4 regions of the Streptomyces sp. NBC_00659 genome follow, and region 2 is predicted to be linked to each of the others. Evidence: riboswitches for the same ligand, from Rfam matches in the RefSeq annotation. Region 2 holds a riboswitch; each other region holds the start of a gene.
What was found. Region 2 has a riboswitch for cobalamin ahead of OG410_RS13735 (prenyltransferase/squalene oxidase repeat-containing protein). Riboswitches for the same ligand answer to the same signal wherever they lie in the genome.
Positions count from the first base shown of each region.

Region 1: linked by a shared signal. The riboswitch ahead of metE (5-methyltetrahydropteroyltriglutamate--homocysteine S-methyltransferase) and the one ahead of OG410_RS13735 (prenyltransferase/squalene oxidase repeat-containing protein) in region 2 are both predicted to bind cobalamin.
Region 3: linked by a shared signal. The riboswitch ahead of OG410_RS01530 ((2Fe-2S) ferredoxin domain-containing protein) and the one ahead of OG410_RS13735 (prenyltransferase/squalene oxidase repeat-containing protein) in region 2 are both predicted to bind cobalamin.
Region 4: linked by a shared signal. The riboswitch ahead of OG410_RS10880 (cobalamin biosynthesis protein) and the one ahead of OG410_RS13735 (prenyltransferase/squalene oxidase repeat-containing protein) in region 2 are both predicted to bind cobalamin.

Region 1 covers NZ_CP109031.1:8,009,737-8,015,332, reverse strand. Annotated here, with positions in the region: gene OG410_RS35020 (hypothetical protein) at 1-2,519, shown strand, start outside; cobalamin riboswitch at 2,654-2,876, shown strand; gene metE (5-methyltetrahydropteroyltriglutamate--homocysteine S-methyltransferase) at 3,042-5,360, shown strand; partial or broken gene OG410_RS35010 (superoxide dismutase) at 5,575-5,596, opposite strand, start outside.
Region 2 covers NZ_CP109031.1:3,178,220-3,183,815, forward strand. Annotated here, with positions in the region: gene OG410_RS13720 (aldehyde dehydrogenase) at 1-63, opposite strand, end outside; gene OG410_RS13725 (MBL fold metallo-hydrolase) at 257-1,336, shown strand; gene OG410_RS13730 (phosphotransferase) at 1,520-2,182, opposite strand; cobalamin riboswitch at 2,255-2,400, shown strand; gene OG410_RS13735 (prenyltransferase/squalene oxidase repeat-containing protein) at 2,493-3,731, shown strand; gene OG410_RS13740 (SCO2322 family protein) at 3,728-4,384, shown strand; gene OG410_RS13745 (CbiQ family ECF transporter T component) at 4,700-5,596, shown strand, end outside.
Region 3 covers NZ_CP109031.1:368,402-373,997, reverse strand. Annotated here, with positions in the region: gene OG410_RS01535 (hypothetical protein) at 1-1,427, opposite strand, end outside; cobalamin riboswitch at 1,860-2,036, shown strand; gene OG410_RS01530 ((2Fe-2S) ferredoxin domain-containing protein) at 2,311-2,703, shown strand; gene OG410_RS01525 (hypothetical protein) at 2,700-2,855, shown strand; gene OG410_RS01520 (ArsR/SmtB family transcription factor) at 2,912-3,709, opposite strand; gene OG410_RS01515 (hypothetical protein) at 3,961-4,278, opposite strand; gene OG410_RS01510 (MSMEG_1061 family FMN-dependent PPOX-type flavoprotein) at 4,925-5,584, opposite strand.
Region 4 covers NZ_CP109031.1:2,506,041-2,511,636, forward strand. Annotated here, with positions in the region: gene OG410_RS10865 (class II aldolase/adducin family protein) at 1-609, opposite strand, end outside; gene OG410_RS10870 (inorganic phosphate transporter) at 1,104-2,345, shown strand; gene OG410_RS10875 (hypothetical protein) at 2,366-2,584, shown strand; cobalamin riboswitch at 2,744-2,884, shown strand; gene OG410_RS10880 (cobalamin biosynthesis protein) at 2,992-3,963, shown strand; gene OG410_RS10885 (cobyric acid synthase) at 3,960-5,555, shown strand; gene cobN (cobaltochelatase subunit CobN) at 5,552-5,596, shown strand, end outside.

The DNA of each region.
Region 1 (5,596 bases), 4.8 Mb from region 2:
CGGTTGTCGGCGACGTAGGACCGGACCTGCCCCGCGTGCGGGAGGACGGGCCGCACCTGCTCCTGCTGGAGGACGTTGCGGAGCAGCTGAGGGAGACCGTGCCGCAGGGTGCCGGGGCGCTGCGGCTGCCCGAGTTCGACACCTGTCTCTCGGTCCTGCGCGCCACCGTCCAGGAAGTCGACGCGGCGGGCCAGCGACGCGCCCTGCGGAAGCTGCTGTGCGACGCGTACGCCGCGAGGTTTCACGAGGCCTTCCCCGTCGCGCAGCTCGGCGAGGCCATGGACGGATGGTGGGGCGCTCCGTTTCGCCTGCTGAGCGTCGTGGCCGGCTGGCTGTGGCGCCGGTGGTACGGCATGCGTGTCGACAGGCGCCACCCGTGGGTGAGCCGCATGCTGGACCTGCCCGGCCGCAGTTTCCTCAAGGCGGCGGTGCACCTGCGGGTGACGCACCGGCTCGCCCTGGCCCACGAGGCGGCGCAGCCCGCGCATGCGGTGGAGTCGCGCGAGGAGGAGCTGGTCCGCGAGATCCTGCTCACCGCGTTGATCCGCGACCTGGCGAAGGCGGCCCGGCCCCGCGCGTGGAGCCGTCTCCGCCCCCGGCGCGCATGGCCCTTCGTGGTGCTCCTGCCGGCCGTGGGCGGCGCGGGATCCGCCTGCCGGGAGTTCCTGGACACATACGCCGCTGTCGCCCACGACCTCGAGAGCAGTCCGCTGCTGGTGCTGGGCGCGGCCACGGACGAGCTCCCCCCGTACGCCGCGAGTCCGCCGCTTCGGGCGCTGCCCGCGCAGAGAGGTGCCCTCGGCACACGCCCGACAGGTCATGACGCGACCGCGCCGTTCTCGGCCGCGGTCGCCGGCCACGCCACCGACACGGTGCGGGTGCTGGCGCTGCCGCGAACCCCGGACGACGGCGCCCCGGCGGCGGAGGTGCCCCTGCCCGCCACGGTGGACTTCCGTCCTCCCCTTGTCCGCGACTGGTGGCGTCCGGTGGCCGCCGCGACCGCCGCGGTGATGCTGGGCGCGGGCGGCCTCGTCCTGTCCCGGGAACTGGTGGAACTCCTCCCCGACGGAAGTCTCGCGGCCTCCTGCCGGCACGTGGGTACCGGAGAGGTCGTCGGCCTGACCGACGGCAACGACGGCTGCGACCTGGCCCACGGCGAATACGCCGAGGACTTGAGAAAGCTGGAGAAGATCCTCGGCCACCAGAACGCGAAGGTGGACACGGACCGGCCCTACCGCACGGTCGTCTTCTTCGCGCCGCTGAGCGTCGGCTCGACGTCCAAGCGCACCGCGCCCATCGGCTTCCAGACACTGCGCGGCGCGCTGCTCGCCCAGAAGAACGTCAACAGCCGCCGCCTCAAGGCTCAGGTGCCCGTACGCCTGCTCGTCGCCAACGCCGGCGAGTCCTTCCACTACGGCTCGCGCGGCGGCCTGAACCAGAGCAACAAAAGCACTGTGGACGTCGCGAAGATGATCGTCGACCGGGCGGGCCGGGACCACATCGCGGCCGTCATGGGTCTCCACCAGAGCCGTCCGGAGTCCCAGCAGGCCGCGATCGAACTGGGAGCCCAGGGCATCACCGTCCTGGGGACCGGCGTCTCGGGCCAGCGCATGGTCGACGGCGACTCGCCCGTGTCGTACTTCCAGCTCTCACCGCCCGACGCACGCATCGCCGAGGTCATGGCGTCCTTCGCCCGCCACTCGCCTCAGCTGCACGCTCTGACGGACCCCGCTCCCAGCGACTCCGGTCCGGCCGCCGTCGTGGTCTACGACCCCAAGGACGAGTACTTCAGCGCCGACCTCGCCCACCGGTTCGACACCGCCTACCGCTCGACCGGGCCGGTGCACTTCGTGAAGTACGGCGAGATGGAGAACGGCCGCACCACACGGGCCATCGCCGGCACCGTCTGCGCACTCGTCCACAGCACAGGCGGTTTCGTCCTGTACGCGGGCCGCTCCAGCGTCATGGAGGATCTCTTCGAGCACATGCAGACCGACCAGGCCTGCCGCGCCCGCGTCGCCCCGGTACCGGTGCTGGCGGAGAGCCCGGCGCCGGACGTGATCCTGCATCCGAGCCTGATGCGCAAGGAATACGGCGCGCTGAAGCTCTTCTACAACCAGTTCAGCCTCCCGCTGCCCGACGGGCCCTTCGGCGAGAAGTTCGGCCAGGCCTTCCACCTGTCCGCCGAGAACGACGCCGCGCTCGGATACGACGCCGTCAAGATCCTCTCCGAGGCCATGAACGCCATCATCTCGACGGACCCGGGCTTCTCACCCAGGGCGCTCGTCACCCGTCTGCAGGATCCCGGCATCCACAACTACGTGGGGGAATCCGGGGTCATCACCCTGGACAGCGATCACCACTACCCGCCGAACAAGGAGATCCACATTCGCGAGATCACCCCCGCCGGAGACAAGCTCACGGACCTGACCTGCGGGATGCTCTCGCAAGGAGCGAGGGACGCCACCCACTGGGGCCCCGATGACCGTTTCGACTGCCCGGTGGACAGCGTGTCCTGACGCTTCATCAGGCTGCGGCGGGAGGCGAAGTGTCCCGCCCCGGCCCACGGCGGCTTCCGTCATTCCGAGGATCCGGCCACGGGGTAGGGGACGAAGGTGATGGATGTGCCGCCCTCTTCGGCACGTCACCCCGTAGGGTGGCCGGTGCAGCTGGTTCGCCCCGTCCGCCAGTCGGGATGCGTCGTAAGAGGGAACCCGGTGGGAATCCGGGACTGCCCCGCAGCGGTGAGCGGGAACGACCGCCGTCATACGCACTGGACCCGACGAACAGGGTCCGGGAAGCGACGGCCAGTAGGTGTCCTCCGCCAGGAAGACGTGCCCGCAAGTCCGAAGACCTGCCCGTTGCCCGCGCACGAACCACTCGTGCGCGGACATCCCGGTGACCTCGTGGGCGGGTCGGCGTACATATCGGCGGACGACCGCGCTGTTCCGAGCCGTGTCGCTTCCGTCCGGTTCGTCACCCCTTCGCACTCGCGTCCCGTTGCCGGGATCTCAGGGATTCATCTCGCGAAGGAGATCTCCGTGACCACCAAGCACGCAGCCGCGACAGCACGGGCCACCGTGTACGGCTACCCGCGCCAGGGTCCGAACCGGGAACTGAAGAAGGCGATCGAGGGCTACTGGAAGGGCCGCGTCACCGCCGACGCCCTCCGCGCCACCGCCGCCGAACTGCGTCGCGCGAACTGGCGCGAGCTGGCCGACGCCGGCATCGACGAGGTGCCGACCGGTGACTTCTCGTACTACGACCACGTCCTCGACACCACCGTCATGGTCGGTGCGATCCCCGCCCGCCACCGCGCCACGGCCGACTCGGACGCCCTGGACGGCTACTTCGCCATGGCGCGCGGCACCCAGGACGTGGCGCCGCTCGAGATGACGAAGTGGTTCGACACCAACTACCACTACCTGGTGCCCGAACTGGGCCCGGACACCGTCTTCACGGCCGACTCCACCCAGCAGGTCACCGAGCTGAAGGAGGCACTCGCCCTCGGGCTGAGCGCCCGCCCGGTGCTGGTCGGCCCGGTCACCTACCTCCTCCTGTCCAAGCCCGCCCCTGGCGTACCGGCGGACTTCGACCCGCTCACCCTCCTCGACCGGCTGCTGCCGGTGTACGCCGAGGTCCTCGCCGACCTGCGCGCGGCGGGCGCGGAGTGGGTCCAGCTGGACGAGCCCGCCCTCGCCCAGGACCGGACCCCGGCCGAGCTGGACGCCGCGGCGCGCACCTACCGCGGGCTCGGCGCGCTCACCGACCGGCCGAAGCTCCTGGTCGCCTCGTACTTCGACCGGCTCGGCGACGCCCTGCCGGTACTGGCCAAGGCTCCGATCGAAGGTCTCGCCCTGGACTTCACCGAAGCCGCCGCCGCCAACCTCGACGACCTCGCCGCTGTCGGCGGACTGCCCGGCAAACGCCTGGTCGCCGGTGTGGTCGACGGCCGCAACATCTGGGTGAACGACCTGGCCACGTCGCTGTCCACCCTCGGCACCCTGCTCGGCCTGGCCGACCGGGTCGACGTGTCGGCCTCCAGCTCCCTGCTCCACGTCCCGATCGACGCGGCCCTGGAGCGGGACATCGAACCGCAGATCCTGCGCTGGCTCGCCTTCGCCCGCCAGAAGACGGCGGAGATCGTCACCCTCGCCAAGGGCCTCACCCAGGGCACCGGCACGATCGCGGGCGAACTCGCCTCCAACCGTGCCGCCCTGGCCTCCCGCGCGAACTCGCCGATCACGCACGACCCCGCGGTACGGGCCCGCGCCGCCGCCGTCACGGACGCCGACGCCCGCCGGTCCCAGCCCTACCCCGAGCGGGCCGCGGCCCAGCGCGCCCACCTCGGCCTGCCCCTGCTGCCGACCACCACCATCGGCTCCTTCCCGCAGACCGCCGAACTGCGCACCGCCCGCGCCGACCTGCGCACCGGCCGCATCGACACGGCCGGTTACGAGGAGCGCATCAAGGCCGAGATCCAGGAGGTCATCTCCTTCCAGGAGAAGACCGGTCTCGACGTCCTCGTGCACGGTGAGGCCGAACGCAACGACATGGTGCAGTACTTCGCCGAGCAGCTCACCGGGTACCTGGCCACGCAGCACGGCTGGGTGCAGTCCTACGGCACCCGCTACGTCCGCCCGCCGATCCTGGCCGGCGACATCACGCGGCCCGAACCGATGACGGTGCGCTGGACGACGTACGCGCAGTCCCTGACCGATCGGCCGGTCAAGGGCATGCTCACCGGGCCGGTCACCATGCTCGCCTGGTCCTTCGTCCGCGACGACCAGCCTCTCGGCGACACCGCCCGCCAGGTCGCCCTCGCCCTGCGCGACGAGGTCAACGACCTGGAGGCGGCGGGCAGTTCGGTGATCCAGGTCGACGAGCCGGCCCTGCGCGAGACCCTGCCGCTGCGCACTGCCGACCGGCCGGCCTACCTGGCATGGGCCACGGAGGCGTTCCGGCTCAGCACCAGCGGGGTGCGCCCGGACACGCAGATCCACACGCACATGTGCTACGCCGAGTTCGGGGACATCGTCCAGGCCATCGACGACCTGGACGCCGACGTCATCAGCCTGGAGGCCGCACGCTCCCACATGCAGGTGGCCCGCGAACTCGCCTCGCACGGCTACCCGCGCGAGGCGGGACCCGGTGTGTACGACATCCACTCCCCGCGCGTCCCCAGCACGCAGGAGGCAGCCGAACTGCTGCGGGCCGGGCTGAAGGCCATCCCCGCCGAACGGCTGTGGGTGAACCCCGACTGCGGCCTGAAGACCCGCGGCTGGCCCGAGACCCGAGCCTCCCTGGAGAACCTGGTCGCCGCCGCCCACGCGGTGCGCGGCGAACTGCCCGCCTCCTGAACCCTGCCTTCGAGCGGCCGGGGCGCCACCGCGCGCCCCGGCCCCCGGCGGGCGGCTGAACCACGGGAGCGGTCCCGGTCGAGTCGTCCAGGGGCCTCCGCGGGCGAAAGGGCTCCCGCACGTCACGTCCTTGCGGGAGCCCTTCTCCTTGCAGCCTGCCACGTGAAGGTTGAGAAGACGATCACGAGCAGGACATCTGTCGGTGCCTATGGCCTCACGGCGCGAGCAGCAGACTG
Region 2 (5,596 bases):
GCCGAGCGGGTCGGTCAACTCCCCGCCGATGAACAGCTGTCCGTGTTCCACGAGCTCGGTCATGGCCGACTGCCTCCCAGGGGCGCTCTCCGGCACCATGTCTGACGGTTCATCAGATATGAGAACTGATACCAGTTCTCGCCACATGAGTCCACGGCACGGACACCGTCGTACTCCCGGACGGAACAGTCGACTTGGGCTCCCATTGGAACCCGTTCTAGTTATAGTGGCGGGAATCGGCGACGGGTGGAAGCGCATGACGCAGGTGACCGATCACGGCGGGGGCGTACGGTCCATCAGCGTCCCCATCCCGGACAACCCCCTCGGCCACACGCTGGTGTACCTGGTCGACACCGACGCGGGGCCCGTGCTCGTCGACACCGGCTGGGACGACCCGGCTTCCTGGGACACACTCGTCGAGGGGATCACCGGCTGCGGGACCTCGGTCGCGGAGATCCACGGTGTGGTCATCACCCACCACCACCCCGACCACCACGGTCTGTCGGGCCGGGTCCGGGAGGCGTCCGGTGCCTGGATCGCGATGCACGCCGCCGACGCGGCGATCGTCCGGCGCACCCGGGAGACCCGGCCCGAGGGCTGGTTCGCCTACATGGCCGCCAAGTTGGCAGCCTCCGGAGCCCCGGAGGAGCACATCGCCCCGCTGCGCGAGGCACGCACATCCGTACGCCGCCCCAGTACGCTGCCCGGCTTCTCGCCCGCGCTGCCCGACCGCGAGATCGTCCCCGGCGAACTCCTGCCCCTGCCCGGCCGCCGGCTGCGCGCCGTCTGGACCCCCGGCCACACACCCGGGCACGTCTGCCTCCACCTGGAGGAGGCCCACCCGGACCGGCTGCCCGGCAACGGACGCCTGTTCTCCGGCGACCATCTGCTGCCGAGGATCACCCCGCACATCGGTCTCTACGAGGACCCGGACACCCACGGGCGCCCTCCCTACGCGAACGGGATCGAGGGCCTCGCGGAGATCGCCGACCCGCTCGGCGACTACCTCGACTCCCTGGAACGCGTCGGACGCCTCGCCCCCGCCGAGGTGCTCCCTGCCCACCAGCACGTGTTCACCGACGCCCCGTCCCGGGTCGCGGAGCTGCTCGCGCACCACGAGGAGCGGCTCACCGGCCTGCTCACGCTGCTCTCCGTACCGCTCACGCCCTGGCAGCTCGCCGAACGCATGGAGTGGAACCGCCCCTGGGCCGACATCCCCTACGGATCACGGAACATCGCGGTCTCCGAGGCCGAGGCCCACATTCGCCGACTGGTGAAGCTGGGCCGGGCGGAGGCCGTGACGGGCAGCGACCCGGTGACCTACACGGCGGTGTGACACAGCCCCACCCACCGATCACCAGGCCCGGTCGAGCCCAGACCCACCGGTCACCCGGCCCGACCGACCCCAGGCACTCCGATCACCCGGCCCGACCGACCCCAGGCACTCCGATCACCCGGCCCGGCGTCACCCGCACCCACCGATCACCCGGCCCAGCAGCTCCCGCACCCGGCCGATCGCTCAGCCCAGCAGCTCCCGTATCAACGCGTCCGCCTCGCCCAGGAGTCCGGTCTCACGCGTGCTCATCGTCGGGTTGGCCGCCCTGCGCGATGCCGCCTCCTCGAGCCCCTCCTCCGTCACCTGGTCCTCGTTCCCGTCGAGCAGCGCCTCCAGCGTCTCCTCGGCCACGCCCCCGACCGCCTCGCCGCCGACGGCGACCTGGGCGAGGATCACGGCGGACATGGCCCAGTCGAGACCGGGTGCCCCCTCCTCGGCGTTGGACCAGTCGATGACCTTCGGCCCGTCCGGGGTGAGCATCACGTTGTCGGGGTGCAGATCCAGGTGCAGCACACGGACGGCGGGGTCGGCGGAGAGCCGCGCGGGCACGACGTGCAGCTTGCGCAGCAGCCTGGCCAGGGTGAGGCCCGCCTCCTGGGCGGAGAGCAGGCCCTGGCCGAAGGCCTCCAGCATGGTCGGCCCGGACAGCCGCTCCATCACCAGGTCCCCGCCGGTCGCGGCCCGCACCCCCGGCACCGGATAACCGTGCGAGCGCACGTGCTGCATCACCGCCGCCTCGGCCGTCGCGTCGCCCCAGCCCTCGCGGTCCCGCCGCAGCACCCACGCCTCGTCGATCTCGTAGACGTCCGCCGAACGCCCCGAGCCGAGCAGTCTCCCCGTTCGCATGACCCGAACCTAGCGGATGTCGCCCAGGTCACTCCGGGCCCGTGCCCCAGGCAACACCCGGCGGAATCCGGGCGGCCGGTAGAGTGTGCGCGTCGTCATCACACCCTTACGAGGAGAAGCCGGTGCGAATCCGGCGCTGACCCGCAACCGTGATCCACTTCGGTGGTGAGCCGGATCGCCTCGCACGGGACGTGACCGGCTCGCGCCCTCGGCAGCCCGCCGACGGCCGGCATCGTCGAGGGATACGGAGCCGGAGCCGCCCGGATACCTCTGTGTGCCCGGTGCTGCCCGGCTCCCCGCAGGGAGAGTCATGTTTGTTCGCCGCACCGCAGCGGTACTGGCCGCCACCGCCGTCATCGGGGCGGTCGTCGCACCGGCCGCCTCCGCCGACTCCTCCCCGTCGCCGTCGCCCTCGGTGGCGCTGCCCTCGGGCCTGTTCGGCTCCGGCGACCCGACCTACGACGGCGTGTGGCGCCAGTCGCTCGCGCTGCTCGCCCAGCACACCGTCGGTGTGCGGCCCGCCGAGAAGGCCGTGGACTGGCTGACCGGCCAGCAGTGCGCGAACGGCGCCTTCGCCGCGTACCGCGCCGACGCGAGTGCCGCGTGCGACGCGAAGACCCAGGTCGACACCAACAGCACCGCGGCCGCCGTCCAGGCGCTCGCCGCACTCGGCGGGCACGACGACGCCACCGGCAAGGCCGTCACCTGGCTGAAGTCCGCGCAGAACAAGGACGGCGGCTGGGGCTACATGGCCGGCGGACCCAGCGACGCCAACTCGACGTCCGTCGTGATCGGCGCGCTGAAGGCGGTCGGCAAGAAGCCCGCGAGCGTCTCCAAGGACGGCAAGTCACCCTTCGACGCCCTGCTGAAGCTGTCGACGGCCTGCGACGCGGAGGGCGACGGCGCCTTCGCCTACCAGCCCGACAAGAAGGGCAAGCTGGCGGCGAACGCGGACGCGACCGCGGCGGGCGTGACGGCCGGCATGGGCCAGGGCTTCGTGGCGGCGACCGGCTACAAGTTCGACCTCACGGGTTGCCACACCCTCGACACTCCCGACATCGCGACCGCGGCGGGGAACGGCGCCGGCTATCTCGCCAAGGCGCTGGCGAAGACCTCGTACCTGAAGTCCGCGCTCCCCGGTGCCAAGGACCAGCCCGACTACGGCAACACGGCGGACGCGGTCGTGGCCCTGTCGGCCATCGGTGCGGCGAAGCCCGCGCAGAAGCCGCTCGCCTGGCTGGAGAAGAACTCCGCGGACTGGGCGGCTCAGTCCGGCCCCGCCGCGTACGCACAGCTGATCTTCGCCGCGCACGCCACCGGCACCGACCCGCGCGACTTCGGCGGCAAGGACCTCGTGGCACAGCTCAACGCCACGGGCCCGGCGCCGGCCGCGGCGGGTGCCTCGGCGAGCCCGAGCGAGAAGAAGAACGACGAGAAGAAGGACGACGGCAACGGGCTCGGCGTCTGGTGGATCGTCGGCGTCGGCCTGGTCGCGGGCATCGGCATCGGCTTCCTGATCAGCGGCCGCAACAAGAAGCGCCAGCTGTGACCGCCCGTCGGACGACCGCGCCCCTTCTGGCCCTGGCGCTGGCTCTCCTGCTCCTCGTCCTCGGCGGCGCGGGGCAGGCCGGAGCCGTCGGCTACCGCTACTGGTCCTTCTGGGACCTGACCGGCGGGAAGTGGACCTACGCCACCCAGGGTCCGTCGACCGCGCGGCCGTCCGACGGCGACGTCCAGGGCTTCCGCTTCGCGGTGAGCGAGGACTCCCAGCACGCCGTACAGCCGCGCGGGGAGCGGGAGTTCGCCGCGATATGCGCCAAGACGCCCGCCCGGCACGGCAAGAAGCGGGTGGCCCTGGTCATCGACCCGGGCACCGCCGCCGACGCGCCGTCCGGCGAGCGGCCGCCGTCCGCGCGCACCGCCTGCGCCCAGGTCGCTCCCGACGCGAGCACCGCGGAGGCCCTGGCCGCGGTGGCAGGTCCCCTGCGCTACGACACCAACGCCCTGCTGTGCGCCATCACGGGCTATCCGCGGACGGGCTGCGGCGACCCGGTCGCGGCCGCCGGACCGGCCGCGTCCGCCCGCCCGCACACCTCCGCACCGGCCCGGCAGGGCCCTTCGGTGGGCCTGCTGGCGGGAGCGGCCGCGGTGGCCGCGCTGGGTGCGGCGGCCGTCTGGCAGGCCCGTCGGCGCAGGGGCTAGGCGCAGGTCATGACCGAGTCCGACCGCCCCACCACCTCCACTGGCGACCGCCCCACCACATCCACTGGCGACCGCCCCACCACATCCACTGGCGACCGCCCCACGGCGCGATGGGGCTCCGCCCCGCCCGAACGGGACCGGGAACCCCGGGTGTCGGGCCCCCGGCGCCCGGACCCGGACACACATGAGACGACGCTCCCGCCGAGCACCGGCCCGGCGGGACCGTCGCCGACCTCCCGCTCCCGCCCCCGCGCTCTCCCCCTCTCCCTCCCCCGCAGCGGTACGAGCCGTACGAGCGGTACGCGTACCGTCTCCGTGGCGAACCGGGCCCACGCCCTGCACCCCGGGGCCTGGTGGATCTGGGCGCTGGGGCTCGGTACGGCGGCCTCCCGCACCACGAATCCGCTTCTGCTCGCGCTGCTCATGGCGGTGGCGGGGTTCGTGGTGGCCACGCACCGCACCGACGCCCCCTGGGCCCGCTCCTACACCGCGTTCGTGAAACTGGCGGCGGCCGTCCTCGTCATCCGCCTGGCCTTCGCCGTCTTCCTCGGCTCCCCGATCCCCGGCACGCACGTGATCGTCACCCTCCCCGAGATCCCCCTCCCGCACTGGGCACAGGGGGTGCGCGTCGGTGGCCGGGTCACCGCCGAGGGCCTGCTCTTCGCGCTCTACGACGGCCTGAAGCTGGCCGCCCTGCTCGTCTGCGTCGGCGCGGCCAACGCCCTCGCCAACCCGGCACGGCTGCTCAAGTCGCTGCCGGGCGCGCTGTACGAGGCGGGCGTCGCGGTGGTCGTCGCGCTCACCTTCGCGCCGCACCTGATCGCCGACGTCCAGCGGCTGCGCGCCGCGCGCCGGCTCCGCGGCCGTCCCGACCGAGGGCTGCGCGGCCTCCTGCACGTCGGACTCCCCGTCCTGGAGGGCGCGCTGGAGCGTTCGGTCGCGCTGGCCGCAGCGATGGACGCGCGCGGGTACGGGCGTACGGCACAGGTCCCGGCCGCCGTCCGCCGGACCACCGGAGCCCTCACCCTGGGCGGCCTGCTCGGCGTCTGCGCCGGCACCTACGGACTGCTGACCGCGGCGGGCGACAGCTACGGCCTGCCGGTCCTGCTGGCCGGGCTCGGCGCGGCACTCGGCGGCCTGTGGCTGGGCGGCCGCCGCACACCGCGGACGCGGTACCGGCCCGACCTCTGGGGCGTCCGGGCCTGGCTGGTC
Region 3 (5,596 bases), 2.8 Mb from region 2:
CCGTCGATCTCGCAGATCCGCGGGCCCACGCCGGTGTCGTGCACCAGGGCGTCGCCGACCGGAGCAGGGCCCCCGACGGTACGGCGCTCGCTTCCGCGGGATCGTGAGATCCGCTGGAGGAGCACCGGTGCCGCCACGTCTCCGCCGTCCGGGCGGAACAGGACCAGCACCAGCTCTCCGGGGTTCGGGCGCAGCCGGATGCAGCGCATGGGCTGCCATGCGTCGTCCCCGGCCGCGGAACGGGCCGCACGCAGTACCGGGCCGCAGAGGGCGGACCGGTCGACGATGAACCAGCCGAGCCGGGCGAGGGAGACGATGGCGACCGTACCGAACACGAGGAAGCGTCGGTGCCCCAGGTGGAAGGGGTCGTCGAGGACGGCGGCGCAGGAGAGCAGCAGGAAGTACCAGGCGCCGGTGCCGAGGACGGTGGTCAGCACCCAGACGCGCGGCGAGACGGACGTACGGCCGAAGCCGCGGCGCGGCGAGGTCACCCGGGGCCCCGGAGCGTGGCGATCACCGTGACGGGCCGCGGCGGCGAGGCTCGCGTAGTTCAGGTCGTCCTCGAGAGTGGGCCACCTGTCCTCGCTCTCCTCGTCCTCCTTGTCGCTCGCGGCCGCCTGTGAGGTGATCGCGGGGCCGGCTTGGCGCGCCCTCCGGACGCGTCGGGTGCAGGCCAACGGGCTGATGACCAGTGCGCCGCCAAGGCCGAGCAGACCGGGGCCGCCCCCGAGGACGGCGACCACGATCAAGGAGGTCCGCGTATCTATGGCCTCACCCAGGAAGGGCCAGGGCAGCGCGATGATCGGGACGTGATCGCCCGGACGGACGTCTGCCGTGTCGCAGTCCACAGTCGTATGCTGCGAACCGCCGTCCCAGCTGACGATGCAGCCGTCCTCGGCCCGGTTCGGACGGACGACCTCGGCGGAGGTGTGTTTTCCGAGCAGGGCGAAGTCCGCTGCGGCCAAGCCCACGAACAGCGACGCCACGAGCGCCAGCACTGCCCATAGCGGCGCGGTCGGCAACAGCGGCCGGCGGGCGGGTGCGAGGGTCGGGTGGGCCTGTTCGCTCAGCCAGGCACCGATCGTCCGCGCGTCGTGTGTGCCCAGGCCCAGCCGCAACACCTGGCCGTCGGGTGTCCGGTAGCGCAGGCCGACCTTCTCGAAGGCGGCCTGGCCCGTGGTGGTGACCGTCGCGTCCAGGGCCTCGCCGCCGCGCGGCAGGGCAGTGGCACCGCCGGAGCGGTCGAGGAAGACGGGTCCGTCGAGGCGCGGGTCGGCCAGCAGTCGGCCCTTGCGGCCGTCGAGTCGGCAGCGGAAGTGAACGGCCCGGCCCGCTGCCAGGCCATGCCGCCGCCTTGCCGCCGCCCATCGAGCCAGCCCGGCCATGGCCAAGGGGACCACCACGAGGGCCACAAAGCTGCCGATCATCGATTCCGTCGTCTCTTCGCTGTGTCCGATTGATGTGAGGGAACGAAGAATACGAGCGCTGCCAGAGACTCCGGCCCCGGGGGTGACCCCGTGCTGCCTCATCCGAGTTCATCGGATGACGCGAACACTGCCCTTCCCGCGGAGACCGCCGCACCATGACGACCGCGAGGGCGGCCAACAGGATTTGGGCTGAAGATGGAGCCATAGGGGCCGGAGTTGAGCGCACAAGCTTCTCGGACAGGCTGGCAGAGCGCAGTAGCCGAATGCGACCAGTGCCACGACCGGCAGGGTGGACAGCAGGCAGCGGCGGACTGTCGGGGAAGGCCGTACCGCCCCTCGGCCGGTCCTCTGCGGATCGACCAGAACACCAGCACGTTCGTCCCGTACCTCGTGCCCCGTGATCGATCGCACGAACTGACGGTACGACGAGCTTGATAGCCTCATCAGGCCAGTTGAGCCTCATCCGAGGCCAGGGAATCCGGTGCGAATCCGGAACTGACGCGCAGCGGTGAGGGGAACGGGCGGGGCACGCGAGCCACTGGGAGACCGGGAAGGCGCCTCGTCCGGACGAACCCGAGTCCGAAGACCTGCTGGCACCTCCGCGCCCCGGCGTGGAGGACATCCACAGTCCAGGCTCCGCGTACGAGCCCCGACCCCGAGGTCTGCCCTTGCTCCCCACTCCCGCCCGTCACGTCAAACCCGCCCTGCCGGTCACCGCCGTGCCGGCCACCGTCTGCGGCGGCCCGAAGAACGACACCGAGGACACGACGAGGTCCGCCGCCGCGGGCTACCCGGATCGACACCCGACCTTGTTGCCGCATCGCGCCTCTCGATCCTCGGTAAGGGCGACGTCGCGAGGTGCGAGCAGTTTGAAGGGTGACGCATGACATCTCGCGAGCGACCTGACGAAGCCCCTACGGAGCGAACCCTCGTCGAACCGGCGCCGTGCCGCGTCGTCGTCTGCCGGGACTGCTGCTGCGGAAGCCCGAAAGTCACCGGAGTGGATCACGCCCGGCAGACAGCACGCCTGGCCGAGAGCGCACCGGTGCGCATCGCGGCCTGCCTCGACGTGTGCGAACACGCCAACGTGATCGTCGTCCAGCCCTCCGCCGCCGCACGTGCCGCGGGCGCCCGCCCGGTCTGGCTCGGCCTCGTCAACGACCCCGATGCCACGGACGACATCGCCGCCTGGGTCAAAGCCGGTGGCCCCGGCGTCGCCCCTTGCCCCGACATCCTCGACCTCTACGTCTTCACTCCGCCCCGGAGGGCGCGATGAGCGCGAAAGCCGGCCTGGTGGACACTCTTTCTCTGGTCCGCCATGAATGCTGGGGCGGCAGTGTCATGGCGCGGGTCGGTGAACTGATGACGATCCGAATCGTTGCGGCGATGCGCCAGGATGTGACAGCTCGTGATGTCGTCGATCCCTGATCGGGAAGTCACGCATCGGGCCACGAGTCGGGCCACGAGTCGGGTCACGCATCCGGTCACGCATCGTCCGGGAGTGGTTCGCCGGTCTCCAGGAGCGACTTCATGCTTGCCACCACGTTCGGCCAGCCGTGGCTGACCATCCCGGCCAGGCTCGACCCGGGCTCGAATCCGTCGTGTACGACGGTGAGCTTCACGACCTGCGCGGCGGCCTCCTCGATGGTGAAGGTGACCTTCGAGCGGGCCTCGCCGGACAGCTTGGCGAGCAACTCCTCGTCCCAGTCGAAGCGTTTGGCGAGCTCCGGGGTGATGGCGTGCCAGGTGTAGGAGAGCCGGCTGCAGGGCTCGGCCTCCAGCACGACCTGCTTCGGGTCGCTGATCTGTACGCCATGGTTGTCCCAGGTCATCGGTGAGCCCACGGACCAGTCCGTGGCGAACTCCGTGGACCAGTAGCGGCGGGTGAAGGCGGGCTCGGTCAGCGCCTGCCAGAGCTTTTGCGGGGTGGTGCGGATGTAGGTGGTGTAGACGAAGGTCGGCGCAGCGTCCATCGCGGTCTCCTCCAGGGCGAGTTTCAGGTCCGCCAGGGCTTGGACCCTGGTCCGGTCGTAGCGGCTGATCCACCGGTGAGCGATCTCGTGCACGGGCGCTGCGTTGAGGTAGTGCAGCTTCTCCCGGCCCCGCCGCACGGTGGTGACGAGCCCGGCCTCCTCCAGCACCGCGAGGTGCTTGCTGACGGACTGCCGGGCCATGTCGAGTCCTGTACACAGCTCGCGCAGGGTCTGCCCGTTGTGCGCGTTGAGCGAGTCGAGCAGTGCGCGCCGCGTCGGATCGGCCAGCGCCTTGAACACCTCGTCCATGCCCGTCCCCGTACCCAGGCCTCCGCCTGTCAATATGCAGCCTTCCGGCTGCCTTTAATTTAGGCAGCCAATAAGCTGCATGTCAAGGTCGGCCCCCGCAGCCGGACGAGGGTCGCCGGGCCCCTGCACCGTTCGGCGGTGCCGAGGCCGAGCGAGTTCGCCTGGATACGTATGGACGAAGCACGCGGGAGGGCATCTGGATATCTGGTCGACGGCTGCCTGGCGGGCGCTGACTGGCCCTCAACACGTCATCAGCGTCGGGGATTCGGTCGAGGTGACCACAGGGATGCGGCCGCTTTGCCTGTGTGTCGCACCTGGTCGGCGGTCAGGCGCCGCAGGTCCCAGATCAGCTCGGCCACGCCGGCCGCCGCCGGCTCCCGAGTGTGGGGCTCCTCGGAAGGCGGGATGCCCATCAGGGCGCCCAGGTCCTCGGCGGGAATGCCCAGCACGGTCCCGAAATCGGCCACGAGGTCGGGGGTCACCTCCTTGCGGCCGGCGCCCACCATTCCGTACGTGGACGGGGACCAGTACCGGCCGGTCAGGGAGTGGAAGACCCTGGCGATGCCCATCCAATGCAGGTTCCTGTATCTGAGCATCCGGACGAGCAGGGCCCCGGGCGGCCCCGGGGGCGGGACATCGACCCGCGGGAACGCCGGTGACTGCACGACCTTCCGCTGTGGCAACGACCGGACTAGGTGGAGCAACTCGCTCTTCTTCTCGGACGGGAGCTCTACGGCACGTCTCACGACCTGCGGAACCCACCTCCCTGCCTCTGCGTCCAGAGGCGAAAGGTCGTCCGGAACCGTCGCCCCCGCGATCACGAATACGTCTGCGGCATGGAGGCCGAGTGCGGGTCCGAGCCGTCGGAGCAGGGACGGGCTCGGCGCGACGCCGGCGAAGACCCTTTGGAGCTCGGGTTCGGGGACTCCGGATTGCCGTGCCAGAGTGCCGATGTCCAGCTTCCTGTGATCCAGCAGCCTTGCCAGAAGCACACCGAAGCCCGGATATCCCGTCATGCCGCCAGCGTAGAAGGGTGATCACTCACCTGTCCGCTGGTTCGGACGGCATCGGGCAGGGCGAACCCCGTCGCCAAGGCGTCGGCCGGAGTGCCGACGCCGCGGGTGACCTCACGGGAGGCCCCGCCATGGAGTTCGGGGCATGCCGGTCCCGGGATTCGGCGGGCCGGCGGTTCGGTAATCGCTGGCCGGCGGCCCGCTACTCGTAGCGGTACTTCAGTGAATCCGCCTCCGTCTGCTCGATGTCGGCGATCGTCAGCTCCGGCATCCGCAGCTGGGCCAGCGTCACCTCGGCCGAGGTCGGCTGGGCGTCCGCCGACAGCCACTGGTCCGGCTTCCAGGCCCCGCTGCGCAGGAGTGCCTTGGGGCAGTGCGGGTAGACCTCCTCGATCCCCAGCACCAGCGCACTGGCCGGCGGTTTGCCCACGGCGGTCAGCTGAGACAGCAGCTCCGGGCGGGTGGAGACGCAGGCCCGGCCGTTCACTCTGAGCGTCGTGGTGCGCCCCGGGATGATGAACAGCAGGCCGGCCCGTCCCGTGGTGACGACATTCTGCAGGGTGTCCAGACGCTTGTTGCCGGTCGCGTCCGGTATCGCCACCGTCCGTGTGTCCAGGACGGCGACGAACCCGGCAGGGCCGCCGCGCGGGGAAACGTCACAGTTGCCCTCGGCGTCCGTGCTGGCGACCAGGACCAGCGATGAGCATCCGATCAACCGCTTGGTCTGTTCGGTGAGTTCGGTCATCTGCTTGCGCACGGCGGCGTCGCTGGGGAGTTCGTAAGCCCGGCGCAGTGCCTCCTGGTCGGGCACGGCGTCGAGAAGGAGCGAGTCGAAGGCACTGCCGGCAAGGGGTGACGTCATGCCCCCGACCCT
Region 4 (5,596 bases), 670 kb from region 2:
CGTGCGGTCGTACGCCTGGTCCAGCGAGTCTCCGTACGCGATGGTGCCGTGGTTCCGCAGGAGGCAGGCGGTGCGGCCGGCCAGGGCCCGGAGGGTGTTCTCGGCCAGTTCCGGTGTGCCGTAGGCCGCGTAGGGGGCGACGCGGACCGGGCCGCCCAGGGCCGCCGCCATGTAGTGGACCAGCGGGAGTTCGGGGACGAGGAGCGAGACGGCCGTCGCGTGCGGTGCGTGGGTGTGGACGACGGCCCGCGCCTCGGTCGCGCGGTAGACCGCGAGATGCATCGGCAGTTCGCTGGTCGGGCGCAGCGATCCGAGCACCTGCCGGCCGTCGAGGCCGACGCCGACGATGCCGTCGTGCGTCAGCCGGTCGTAGGGCACGCCCGTGGGTGTGACCAGGACGGTGTCTCCGACGCGGACGGAGACGTTGCCGGAGGTGCCGACGACCAGCCCGTCGGCGACCGTGCGCCGGGCCGTGGAGACCAGTTCGTCCCAGGCCCGCCGGAGGGTGTCCCGCGCGTCCGGCCCGTCTCGCTCGTCTCGCTCGCGGGCCTCGCCTGTCGTCCGTGCGTGCTCGTGCCCGACCCGTGCGTCCCGGTGCGGCTCAGTCATGACGCGATCCTGCCAGGCACCGCATTCCACGCACCCCGAGCGAGCGGGCTTCGGGGCGGCAGCGGGCCGCCAACAGCACACGGTTGTATGTGACTTGCATCACACCGTACCGAGGGAACACCCACGGCGCCCCGGTCGGACATTTGCCGCGGATCACACCCCGTGGTCGGGTCACTACGGCCCGGTCGGCACTCGGACTCCGTCCTCAGAGTGGCCCTTTCGGGCTTCCTGGCGCTGTGACCACGGCTACAGCCTGCGAGTGACGGGGATCTCACCGCTCAAACCCGTTCCGACCAGGACGGTCCACCACGAGCTCCGACATCAAGCGGAGTACGGAATTCCGCATCCGTTCGAACCCGGCGGGCCGCCCGTCGACGTAAGCGGAATGACGATCCACTGTTCAAGACACCATCAAGTCCGACTCAGTTCACCTTCCGTTCACCCAGGTTGCCTACGGTCCCCCTGCCACTGACGTCCAACAGAAGCCTGGGTAAATGGAACACATCACGCTCCTCCTCGGAATCGTGATCGTCACCGCTCTCGTGTTCGATTTCACGAACGGTTTCCACGACACCGCCAACGCGATGGCCACCACCATCTCGACCGGCGCACTCAAGCCCAAGGTCGCGGTGGCCATGTCCGCCGCGCTCAACCTTGTCGGCGCCTTCCTCTCGGTGGAGGTCGCCAACACGATCTCCAAAGGCCTCGTCGACGAATCCGGCATCCAGCCAGAAGTGATCTTCGCCGCCCTCGTCGGCGCGATCCTCTGGAACCTGGTGACGTGGCTCGTCGGACTCCCGTCCAGCTCCTCGCACGCCCTCATGGGCGGCCTGGTCGGCGCCACCATCGCCTCCGCCGGTACCGGCGCCGTGCACGGGGACGTCCTGGTCGGCAAGGTGCTCCTGCCCGCCGTCGCCGCCCCGATCGTCGCCGGCCTGGCCGCGATGTTCGCCACCCGGCTGTCGTACAAACTCAGTGGCAACGCCGACACCAAGGCCACCAAGAAGGGCTACCGCGCCGGCCAGATAGCCTCCGCGGGCTTGGTCTCGCTGGCCCACGGCACCAACGACGCGCAGAAGACGATGGGCATCATCACCCTGGCCCTGGTCGCCGGTGGCGCCGTCGCTCCCGACTCCGACCCGCCGGTCTGGGTCATCCTCTCCGCCGGTCTGGCCATCGCGCTCGGCACCTACCTGGGCGGCTGGCGCATCATCCGCACGATGGGCAAGGGTCTGACCGACCTCCAGCCGCGGCAGGGCTTCGCCGCCCAGACCAGCGCGGCGACGGTCATCCTGGCCTCCTCGCACATCGGTTTCTCCCTCTCCACCACGCACTCGGTCTCCGGTTCCGTGATGGGCGCCGGTCTCGGCCGCAAGGGCGGTGTGGTCCGCTGGTCCACCGCCAAGCGGATGGTCGTCGCCTGGGTCCTCACGCTGCCCGCCGCCGCCCTGGTCGGCGCGCTCGCCGAATGGGTGACCGGTTTCGGCGCCTGGGGCACCACGCTGGTCGCCGTGTTCCTGGTCGTTTCGAGCTTCGCGATCTGGCGCCGCTCGCGCCGCGAGGTCATCGACCACACCAACGTGAACGACACCGAGGAGCCCGCCGGTGTGGTGACCGCGGCCATCGCCGCCGTCACCCCGCCCCCGGCCGGCACCGTGGCCGAAGGCCTCACGGCCACCATCCCGGCTCCGGCCGAGCCCACGGCGAGCACGTCCGCGCCGTCCCCCGTGGCCTGAGAACCGAAGGAACAAACAGCATGCACATCGACTGGTCAGCCCTCGGCTCCGTCTTCGGGGTCAGCCTCGGAGTGACCGTGGCCCTCGTCGCCCTCTTCACCCTCGGCGTCGCCGGCCTCTCCAAGAAGGAGTCCGCCCAGGGCGGATCCGCGGTCGCGGCGGCCACCGGCGCGTACGTCTGCTTCGCGGCCTGCGCCGCGGCGGTGGTGTACGGCATCTCCCTGATCATCACCAAGTAACCCGGCAGGCGCCGCCCGGAACCGGGCCGCGCCGAGCGGTACCGCGCGTGGGGTGCGGGACGGATCACCGTCCCGCACCCCACGCGTATGCCGTCCCGCCCCCACGCGTATGTGGGCCTGCGCACACTGTCCCTCCGCAGGTCAACAGCCAGTTGACGGCCGTTCTCACCCCGTGGTGGACTGCCGGAGCCAAGTACGGCGGCATGAGAGGAAGCCGGTGCGAATCCGGCGCGGTCCCGCCACTGTCATCGGGGAAGAAACTCCCCGGGAGCCAGGAACTCTCACCGCCGGTCTCGTCGAACCAGGGCGTGGACACCCTGAGTGAGGACATATCGCCATGCGCGGCTGCCCGTTGCCCGTTTCGCTGAGTACGAGGGTTCCGCTCCACCCCACGGCCGGCTGACCCCGTGCGTGCCGATCGCGTCTTCGCGTACGGCGCCGCCGCCGGCCTCCTCGGCGACCTGCTGCTCGGCGATCCCCGCCGGGGGCATCCGGTCGCCGCGTTCGGGCGGGCCGCCGCGGCCGTGGAGCGGACACTGTGGCGCGACCACCGCGGGTGGGGCGCCCTGCACACCGCCATCTGCGTCGGCGGCGCCACCGGACTCGCCGCGCTCGCGAGCCATGGCGTACGCGGTTCACGCACCGCCTCCGTCGCCCTGACCGCCGCCGCCACCTGGGCCGTCGTCGGGGGAACCTCCCTCGGCCGCGAGGCGCGGGCGGTCGGCGGCGCGCTCGCGGCCGGTGACCTCGACGCGGCCCGGGAGCGGCTGCCGCATCTGTGCGGACGCGATCCTCAGGCGCTGGACGCCGACGGCGTCGCGCGCGCCGTCGTCGAGTCCGTCGCCGAGAACACCTCCGACGCCGTCGTGGGCGCCCTGGTCTGGGGCGCCGTCGGCGGAGTGCCGGGACTCGTCGCCTTCCGCGCCGTGAACACGCTCGACGCGATGGTCGGACACAAGTCCCCCCGTCACCGGCGCTACGGCTGGGCCTCCGCCCGGCTCGACGACGTCGCCGGCTGGCCCGGAGCCCGGCTGACCGCCGTCCTCGCGGCCGTGGCCGGATCCGACCCACGCGGTGCCGTACGTGCCTGGCGCGCGGACGCCCGCAAGCATCCGAGCCCCAACGCCGGGCCCGTGGAGGCCTCGTTCGCGGGCGCGCTCGGCGTGCGGCTCGGCGGCACCCTCTCGTACGGCGGACGCGTCGAGCACCGGCCCGTGCTCAACGGCGCGGGGCGCGCCGTCCACGTCCACGACATCGAACGGGCCGTACGGCTGTCCCGGCGCGTCGGCTGGCTCGCGCTCGGCGTGAGCGCCGCCGGACGGGCTCTGCTCGCCGGAACCGGACGGGATTCGTCCACCAGGAAGGGACGCACCGCATGAGCGGCGGGCTGCTGATCGCCGGGACCACCTCGGACGCCGGCAAGAGTGTCGTGACCGCCGGGATCTGCCGGTGGCTGGCGCGCCAGGGCGTCAAGGTCGCGCCCTTCAAGGCGCAGAACATGTCCCTGAACTCGTTCGTGACGCGCGAGGGCGCCGAGATCGGGCGGGCGCAGGCCATGCAGGCGCAGGCCGCCCGCGTGGAACCGACCGCGCTGATGAATCCCGTGCTCCTCAAGCCGGGCGGCGACCGCACCAGTCAGGTCGTCCTGATGGGCAAGCCGGTGGGCGAGATGAGCGCGCGCGGGTTCTTCGGGACGGCCGGGTCCGTGACGGACCCCTCGCCGGGCGCCGTGTCGTCCGGCGACCGGCTGCGCGGGGGTCGCCAGGAAGCACTCCTGGCGACCGTCCTCGACTGTCTGGCTCAGTTGCGGGGCACGTATGACGCGGTGATCTGTGAGGGAGCCGGCAGCCCGGCCGAGATCAATCTGCGGCGCACCGACATCGTGAACATGGGGGTGGCGCGCAACGCGGGACTTCCCGTGCTCGTCGTCGGCGACATCGACCGGGGCGGGGTGTTCGCCTCGTTCTTCGGGACGGTCGCGCTGCTGTCACCCGAGGACCAGGCGCTCGTCGCCGGGTTCCTCGTCAACAAGTTCCGGGGCGACGTCAGTCTGCTGGAGCCCGGGCTCGACATGCTGCACGGCCTGACCGGGCGGCGCACCTACGGCGTCCTGCCCTTCCAGCACGGACTCGGCATCGACGAGGAGGACGGCCTGCGCGTCTCGCTGCGCGGGGCCGTCCGCGAGTCGGCCGTCTCCTCCCCCGTCGGCGAGGACATCCTGCGGGTCGCCGTCTGCGCGGTCCCGCTGATGTCCAACTTCACCGACGTGGACGCGCTGGCCGCCGAACCGGGTGTCGTCGTGCGGTTCGTGGACCGGCCCGAGGAGCTGGCCGACGCGGACCTGGTCGTCGTGCCCGGGACCCGGGGCACCGTGAAGGCGCTCCGGTGGCTGCGCGAGCGCGGCCTCGCGGACGCGATCGCGCGCCGGGCCGCCGAGGGACGGCCGGTCCTCGGCGTCTGCGGCGGCTACCAGCTCCTCGGAGAGCACATCGAGGACGACGTCGAATCCCGCGCCGGTCATGTCGAGGGTCTCGGACTCCTCCCCGTACGCGTGAGGTTCGCGCGGGAGAAGACCCTGGCACGGCCGGTCGGGGAGGCCCTCGGCGAGCACGTCGAGGGGTACGAGATCCATCACGGAGTCGCCGAGGTGACCGGTGGCGAGGCGTTCTTCTCCGATGAGCACGGACACAGCCTGGACGGGTGCCGGGCCGGCGCCGTCTGGGGCACGCACTGGCACGGCTCGCTGGAGTCGGACGGTTTCCGGCGGGCGTTCCTGCGCGAGGTGGCCGCCGCCGCGGGCCGCCGCTTCGTACCGGCCCCCGGCACGTCGTTCGCGGCGCTGCGCGAGGAACAGCTCGACCTGCTCGGCGACCTGATCGAGGAACACGCGGACACGGACGCGCTGTGGCGGCTCATCGAGTCCGGCGCGCCGCAAGGACTGCCCTTCATTCCACCGGGAGCACCCGTATGAGCACAGTGTTGTTGTTGTCGACCGCCGACACGGATCTGCTG